DNA from 2 places in the Pseudoalteromonas sp. L21 genome. Region 2 is predicted to be linked to the other one. Evidence: predicted binding sites of a transcription regulator. Region 2 holds the regulator's gene; the other holds the start of a gene.

Region 1 (4,430 bases), on a different contig from region 2:
AGCTAATAATTCATGTGACATTTTCGCCATACGGACTTCCGTATAACGCATTGCTGCCGCAGAGTCACCATCAACAGAACCAAAGTTACCTTGGCCGTCAACTAGCATATAGCGTAATGAGAAAGGCTGCGCCATACGAACGATGGTGTCATATACCGCGCTGTCGCCATGTGGGTGGTACTTACCGATTACATCACCAACAACACGTGCTGATTTCTTGTAAGGTTTATTCCAATCATTATTGAGTTCGTTCATTGCGAATAAAACACGGCGGTGAACAGGCTTTAAGCCGTCACGTACGTCTGGCAATGCACGCCCTACGATTACACTCATCGCGTAATCAAGGTAGGAGTTTTTTAATTCATCTTCAATATTGACTGGCAGAATTTCATTGGCGAGATCAGTCATTTGATTTCACATTCCTTCAGTATTGACTCATAAAGAGGCAAAGCGCCGTCTTCAGAGCTTTAGTTATTATTTCCAGACCATGCTATCACAATTTATTTAGATTTACAGGCGCTAAATCTTTGCGATTTATTAATTTACCCCTATATAATGGCCTCAGATTGACGAGGAAGTTTTTTATGACCGAACATCAAAATGTAGATAATGCAGAAATTGCAAAGTTTGAAGCCATCGCAGAACGTTGGTGGGATCGCGACGGAGAGTTCAAACCTCTTCATGAAATAAATCCTCTTCGCTTGGATTTTGTTGCCTATAAAGTGGGCGGCTTATTTGATAAGGAAACCTTAGATGTTGGCTGTGGCGGCGGCATTTTAAGTGAAAGCATGGCACGTATGGGCGCAAAAGTGACTGGTATCGATATGGGTCAAGAGCCATTAACCGTTGCCAAACTACACAGTTTGGAAACCGGCGTGCCCGTTGATTATATTAAAGTACCCGCAGAAGAGTTTGCTGAAGAGCACCCTGCTCGCTTTGATGTGATCACTTGTATGGAAATGCTGGAGCATGTTCCAGATCCTGCTTCTATTATTCGTGCTGTAGCAGAACTTGCCAAACCGGGCGCCGATGTATTCTTTTCAACATTAAATAAAACCCCGAAAGCATACTTATTTGCCATTGTTGGCGCTGAAAAGCTTTTAAAAATGGTGCCCGAAGGTACTCATGACCACAAGAAGTTTATAAAACCTGCACAGCTTATTGCATGGGCAGAAGAGGCAGGCTTAAAAGTAAGAGCCAGTACAGGCCTTACCTATAATCCGTTCTCTAAGCAGTACAGCTTAAATGATGATGTCAGTGTTAATTACATTCTTCACTTTGAGAAACTGGTCTGATGAGTGGTGTACAAACACCCTCTATCGATTTTGATGCGTTTATCTTTGATTTAGATGGCACACTACTCGATACCGCAGATGACTTAGGTGGCGCATTAAACCGTGTCTTAGCTGATGCCAATGTGGCGCCTGTTGCTGAGCATGTTTATCGCCCCGCAGCTTCTAATGGTGCAAATGCATTATTAGAAGTAGGCTTTGGTGATAAATGGCCCGAACTTGAACAACTCGCCTTGCGCCAGCAGCTTCTTGACTACTACGCTGCAGATATTGCTGTGCACAGTAAATGCTTTAAGGGTATAGAGCAGCTCTTAGTTGCACTTGAACAAAAAGACATTAAATGGGGCATTATGACTAATAAACCAGGTTTTTTAACAGAACCGTTAGTCAAAGCAATCCCTTCTTTAAGTAATGCTATGGCTGTGGTGAGTGGAGATACACTAGACGTGGCGAAACCATCTCCAGATCCACTACTGCATACTGCTGAGATCCTCAATGTTGATCCCAGTCGTTGTTTATATATAGGGGATGCGGAGCGCGACATCCAAGCGGCAAAAGCAGCCAATATGTATAGTGCTACTGCTTTATGGGGCTATATACCTAGTGTTGATGCTGCTCTGGATTGGCAAGCTGATTTCAATTGGCATTCGCCTAGTGATGGATTTAACCATATATAGTGCTATATTTAAATTTAGATACTATATATTGTGATCGGTTTGAGTTTTGAGCATTCTTTGACGATAAAAAAAACAGTCAAAATTTATTTTCAAAAACGGTAAATTTTCTAGATCTTGAGTTGATTTTTACAAATTTCATCATCAATGAATGGTCAAAGGTTAATGCTCACTAACACAATGCGCTTATCCAGTAGTTATCCACAAATAGGGGCATTTCTGTCCCTTGCAAATGATCGCAGACCACACTATCTTGTGATCTGCAATTTAAAGAACACCAGATATTGTGGCTAAATGTTATTCAATTCACACAATCTAGTGTTTAATAATAAAAATTATACTGAAGAATAAGTTTTCACTAAAAATATAATTTCCCAAGGAATACAGGCAAGACTATGAACCAACAGCTATCTGTAAGCAAACGTGACGGCCGTAAAGAGTCACTTGATCTAGATAAGATCCACCGCGTGATCGCTTGGGCCGCCGAAGGTCTAAATAACGTGTCTGTCTCGCAAGTTGAATTAAAATCACATATTCAATTTTACGATGGAATTCGTACCGATGACATCCATGAAACTATCATCAAAGCGGCAGCTGATCAGATCTCTAAAGATACGCCTGACTACCAATATCTTGCTGCTCGATTAGCTGTATTCCATTTACGTAAAAAAGCGTACGGCCAATTTGAGCCACCACGCTTATACGATCACATCACGAAATTAGTTGAAGACAAACGTTATGATCAACACTTACTTGTTGATTATACCGAGCAAGAAATCGATGAGTTAGATTCTTATATTGATCACAACCGCGACTTAAACTTCAGCTATGCTGCTGTAAAACAGCTAGAAGGGAAATATTTGGTTCAAAACCGTGTTACTGGTGAAATTTACGAAAGTGCACAGTTTTTATACATCTTAGTTGCTGCAAGCTTATTCTCTGATTATCCAAAAGAAACGCGTCTTGACTACATCAAGCGCTTTTATGATGCAGTATCTACATTCAAGATTTCATTACCAACACCAATCATGGCCGGTGTGCGTACGCCTACGCGCCAGTTCAGCTCATGTGTACTTATCGAGTGTGGTGATAGCCTAGATTCTATTAATGCGACATCGTCTGCGATCGTTAAGTATGTTTCGCAACGTGCAGGGATTGGTATTAATGCGGGTCGCATTCGTGCGCTTGGCAGCCCTATTCGCAACGGTGAAGCGTACCACACAGGTTGTATCCCGTTTTATAAGCATTTTCAAACAGCAGTTAAAAGCTGTTCACAAGGTGGTGTACGCGGCGGCGCAGCAACCCTATTCTACCCATTATGGCACTTAGAAGTTGAAAACTTATTAGTTCTTAAGAACAACCGTGGTGTTGACGATAACCGTGTTCGTCACCTTGACTACGGTGTACAGTTCAACAAATTAATGTACAGCCGTTTAATTAAAGATGATTACATCACTTTATTTAGCCCATCAGATGTACCTGGTCTATATGACGCCTTCTTCGAAGATCAAGCGAAGTTTGATGAGCTATATGTTAAGTACGAGCAAGACGAGTCAATTCGCAAAAAACGTATTAAAGCGATTGAGTTATTCTCAATGTTTGCACAAGAGCGTGCAAGCACAGGTCGTATCTACTTACAAAATGTTGACCACTGTAATACACACAGCCCGTTCATTTCGACTGTGGCACCAATTCGTCAATCTAACCTATGTTTAGAAATTGCATTACCAACTAAGCCACTTAGCAATGTAATGGATGAAGAAGGTGAAATTGCACTGTGTACTTTGTCTGCGTTTAACTTAGGTGCAATTGAATCACTTGATGAATTAGAAGAGCTTGCTGAACTTGCAGTTCGTGCGCTTGATAACTTACTTGATTTCCAAGACTACCCTGTTCCAGCAGCTAAAAACGCGACTATGGGTCGTCGTACGTTAGGTATTGGTGTAATTAACTTTGCTTACTACTTAGCGAAAAATGGCAAGCGTTACTCAGACGGCAGTGCAAATGCGCTGACTCACAAAACATTTGAAGCAATTCAATATTACCTAATGAAAGCGTCAAATGAGTTAGCGAAAGAACGTGGTGCATGTCCAAAATTTAACGAGACTACGTATTCTCAAGGCATTATGCCAACAGATACTTACAAGCGTGACCTTGATCAGTTCTGTGAAGAGCCACTTCACTTAGACTGGGATTCATTACGTGCCAGCATTAAAGAGCACGGTATGCGTAACTCGACGCTGTCTGCACTAATGCCTTCAGAGACATCATCGCAAATCTCTAATGCAACAAATGGTATTGAACCACCACGTGGTCATATCAGTGTTAAAGCAAGTAAAGATGGTATCTTAAAGCAAGTAGTACCAGAGTATGAAAATCTGAAAGATAACTACGAGCTACTGTGGGATATTCCTTCAAACGATGGTTACTTACAACTTGTTGGTATTATGCAAAAATTCGTTGA
Region 2 (4,430 bases):
CTTTGTAGGTCACTAAATCAAAGTCACCATGCTCGGTTGGCAGTTTACATTTAGCAACGCGCTCAATGGTGGTTTCGTTTAGGTTTCTGTACTCGATTAAATCCGCAATGGTGCCAATTTTTAAGTCATGCTCTTTCGCAAATACTTCAAGATCTGGGCGACGTGCCATGGTGCCATCTGCATTTAAAATTTCAACAATCACTGATGAAGGCTCAAGACCCGCTAAACGCGCTAAATCACAACCCGCTTCAGTATGACCGGCACGTGTTAACACGCCACCTGGCTGCGCCATAATTGGAAAAATATGCCCTGGTTGTACAATATCGCTCGGCACGGCACCTTTAGCAATAGCCGCTTGCACTGTGCGTGCGCGGTCGGCCGCAGAAATACCCGTTGTTACGCCTTTAGCCGCTTCAATCGACATAGTGAAATTAGTTGAAAAGGCAGCACCGTTGTTTTTGACCATAAGTGGTAATTCTAACTGCTGACAACGCTCTTGTGTCATGGTTAGACAAATTAAACCACGGCCGTGTGTTGCCATAAAGTTGATGGCATCAGCACTAATATGTTCTGCTGCGATGATTAAATCGCCTTCATTTTCTCTGTCTTCATCGTCCATTAAAATAACCATTTTACCGGCTTTAATGTCATCGATAATTTCTTGCGCGCTGTGTAAATTCATAATGTGCCCATGAGAGTATGATTAATTTGACCTATCCGTGCTTATTTAATAAAGCCAGCTTGTGCTAGCAAGCTCATTGATATGTCTGAACGGGAAGGTTGTTCAGCCCCTTTTATTAGGCGCTCTAAATAGCGAGCAATCTGGTCAACTTCTAAGTTCACCTGAGTACCCACCTGAAATTCTGCAATCGTTGTTTGCTCAGCGGTATGTGGAACAATCATCAACTTAAAGCGATTTTGCTCGACTTCGTTGACCGTTAAACTAATACCATCAATACATACCGAACCTTTGTAGGGAATGTATTTCATTAAATCGCTGTTGGTACTTAGCCAATACTCTGTTGCACGAGCATTAGGGCTAATACTTTCTACCGTCGCAATACCATCAACATGCCCTGATACCAAGTGCCCGCCTAAACGAGAAAGTGGTTGCATGGCTTTTTCGAGGTTAACTGTTTGACCTTTTTTATAATGCGCAAATCCAGTTAAGTTGATTGTTTCGTTTGATAAGTCAGCACTAAAACCATCGCTATGTTTAGCGACAACCGTTAAACACACACCGTTGGTGGCAATACTGTCACCGAGCTTGACGTCTTTCATATCCAAATTATTGCTTTGGATACGAATAGCTAGATCACCTTGTTTTTGTGTTAGTTCAACAATTTTACCTGTTGCTTCAATTATTCCAGTAAACATAGTGCTACTCTTTATTTTCAATGTCTGTGGCTTGCTTTGCTTTTGTCGCTGTTAAGCGGATGTCGTCACCAATCATCACTGTATCAGTAAAGGTCAGTTCAGTGATATCACTCATCATGGTGACTTCTGCAAAGTTTAGTAAGCTTTTGCCCATATCACCTATTAACTTAGGAGCAATATAAACAATGTATTCGTCAATTAAATCTTGCTCTGCGAACACCCCAGCAAGGGTCGCCCCCGCTTCGAGCCAAATATGATTAACTTGTAGTTCAGCAAGGCGCTTCAAAAGGGCCGATAAATCAACTTTATTGTTAACTGCTGGCACCACTTCGTGCTTAACGAAATGAGGCCATTGATGCTGATTATCAAGCGACGTGGTAAAAATAATCACCGGGCTCTCGATGCTGAATAACGCAAGCTCAGTCGTTAACCTATTTTGTGAATCAATAATGACTCGGGTCGGCTGGCGTAAAGGCAGCGAGGTTGGCATGGTAAATGGAAGCTCTTCAATACGAACATTCAGTTTTGCATTATCGGTCAAAACCGTATCTGCGCCAGTGAGTATCGCGCAACTTTGGGCACGAAACGCTTGCACGTCTTGGCGTGCTTTAGAGCCTGTTATCCATTTACTTTGGCCGTTATTTAGCGCAGTTTTACCATCTAAACTACATGCCATTTTACAAGTCACATATGGCAATCCTGAATCCATACGCTTTAAAAAACCTTTGTTTAAATCGCGCGCTTGCTGTTCAAGTAAACCAGATGCAACGCTAATACCGGCGTCGGCTAAAATTTGTAGGCCGCGACCACTCACCGCAGGGTTTGGGTCGACCATAGCGGCAATCACCTTGCTAACACCCGCTGCTTTTAAACCTTCGGCACAAGGTGGAGTGCGTCCATAATGACTACAAGGCTCTAAAGTCACATAGGCAGTGGCGCCTTTCGCGTTGTCGCCAGCTACAGCCAAGGCATTCACTTCAGCATGGCCCTGCCCTGCTAATTGATGAAACCCTTCACCGACTATTTCGCCATCTTTAACCAAAACACAGCCAACATTCGGGTTTGGCGTCGTAGTAAAACGACCTTGTTTAGCAAGCTCAATGGCACGCGCCATATAAGCTGTATCAAGCTCTGTAAACGACATGATTAATCACCTAAACGAGCGATTTCTTCACCAAACTCGCGAATATCTTCAAATGAACGATAAACCGATGCAAAGCGCACATAGGCTACTTTGTCGAGTTTCTTTAGTGACTCCATGATGCACTCGCCAATTAAATGGCTAGAGATCTCACGTTCACCCGTGGCACGAAGTTGAGATTTAATGATGTTAACGACTTCATCGACCTGCTCAGTGCTAACAGGGCGTTTCTCTAAAGCGCGATGCAAGCCATTGAGTAACTTGTCTTCATTGAATGGTTCGCGGCTACCGTCTTGCTTGATGACTCTTGGCATCACAAGCTCAGCGCCTTCAAAGGTGGTAAAGCGCTCATGGCATTCGTTACATTCACGTCGACGTCTCACTTGGTGACCACCGCCAACAAGTCGAGAATCAATTACTTTGGTATCTTTTGCGGTGCAAAAAGGGCAATGCATAGGGTTCAACTTCCGTTTATAAAAAACAAAAAAAGGCCGCTTAGTAAGCGGCCTTTATAATAGCAAAAAACAACGCTATTGTTATCTTAATTACGGTTTAACCAGTAATTAAGCGTAAACTGGTAATTTTTTACAGATAGCTTTCACTTTCTCTTTTACTTCTGCTTGTACAGACTCATCGTTGATGTTGTCTAGTACGTCACAGATCCAGCCCGCAAGCTCTTTTGACTCAGCTTCTTTGAAGCCACGGCGAGTAATAGCCGGAGAACCAATACGAAGACCAGACGTTACGAACGGTGAACGTGGGTCGTTTGGTACTGAGTTTTTGTTAACTGTGATGTTTGCATTACCTAGTGCAGCGTCAGCATCTTTACCTGTGATATCTTTATCGATTAGGTCAAGAAGGAATAAGTGGTTGTCTGTTTTACCAGAAACAACTTTGTAGCCACGCTCTTGAAGAACTTCAACCATAGCTTGAGCGTTCTTAACAACTTGTGCTTGGTACGTTTTAAACTCTGGTTGTAATGCTTCTTTGAAAGCAACCGCTTTAGCAGCGATGATGTGACATAAAGGACCACCTTGACCACCAGGGAATACAGCGCTGTTTAGCTTTTTGTAAATCTCTTCATCACCACATGCAGAAACGATTAGACCGCCACGAGGACCCGCTAATGTTTTGTGAGTTGTTGTAGTAACAACGTGTGCGTGAGGGATTGGGCTTGGGTATACACCTGCCGCGATAAGACCAGCAACGTGAGCCATATCTACGAATAAGTATGCACCTACTTTGTCAGCGATTTCACGGAATTTAGCCCAATCAACAACGCCAGAGTATGCAGAGAAACCAGCGATGATCATTTTTGGCTTGTGCTCTAATGCAAGTGCTTCAACTTGAGCATAATCAATTTCGCCTGTCTCTTCATTTAGGCCGTATTGAATTGCATTGTACGTTTTACCAGAAAAGTTAACGTGTGAGCCGTGAGTTAAGTGGCCACCATGAGCTAAGCTCATACCTAGTACTGTATCGTGCGGCTGAAGAAGCGCTTGGAAAACAGCTGCGTTTGCTTGTGAACCTGCGTGAGGTTGAACGTTAGCGTAGTCAGTACCGAATAATTCGTTTGCACGGTCAATAGCCAGTTGCTCAACAACGTCAACGTGCTCACAACCGCCATAGTAACGTTTGCCTGGATAGCCTTCAGCATATTTGTTCGTTAGCTGAGAACCCTGTGCTTCAAGCACGCGTGGGCTACAGTAGTTTTCAGACGCGATCAGTTCGATGTGCTCTTCTTGACGAGCCGTCTCTTTATTGATGGCTGCAAATAACTCTGGATCGAAATCCGAAATATTCATGCTACGTTCTAACATGGGGTCTCCTAAGGCAACGTGTATGGTGTTTTTTTGAAGGCTATATTGTACGCTTAAAACGCACTTTTGCCTATCGTGTAAAGATGAACATA

What was found. Region 2 encodes NrdR, which represses ribonucleotide reductase genes. Its sites were predicted from a motif close to AAACACNANATNTNGTGTTT; they were not measured.
Region 1: nrdA (class 1a ribonucleoside-diphosphate reductase subunit alpha) is a predicted target of NrdR. The motif match lies at 2,239-2,258, and genes of this name have one in related genera.

What each region holds. Positions count from the first base shown of each region.
Region 1 covers NZ_JAKKCV010000004.1:356,937-361,366, forward strand. The annotation lists gene gyrA (DNA topoisomerase (ATP-hydrolyzing) subunit A) at 1-408, opposite strand, end outside; gene ubiG (bifunctional 2-polyprenyl-6-hydroxyphenol methylase/3-demethylubiquinol 3-O-methyltransferase UbiG) at 585-1,295, shown strand; gene L3V41_RS13455 (HAD-IA family hydrolase) at 1,295-1,969, shown strand; gene nrdA (class 1a ribonucleoside-diphosphate reductase subunit alpha) at 2,362-4,430, shown strand, end outside.
Region 2 covers NZ_JAKKCV010000006.1:18,808-23,237, forward strand. The annotation lists gene ribBA (bifunctional 3,4-dihydroxy-2-butanone-4-phosphate synthase/GTP cyclohydrolase II) at 1-682, opposite strand, end outside; gene L3V41_RS16535 (riboflavin synthase) at 724-1,377, opposite strand; gene ribD (bifunctional diaminohydroxyphosphoribosylaminopyrimidine deaminase/5-amino-6-(5-phosphoribosylamino)uracil reductase RibD) at 1,382-2,521, opposite strand; gene nrdR (transcriptional regulator NrdR) at 2,524-2,973, opposite strand; gene glyA (serine hydroxymethyltransferase) at 3,082-4,338, opposite strand.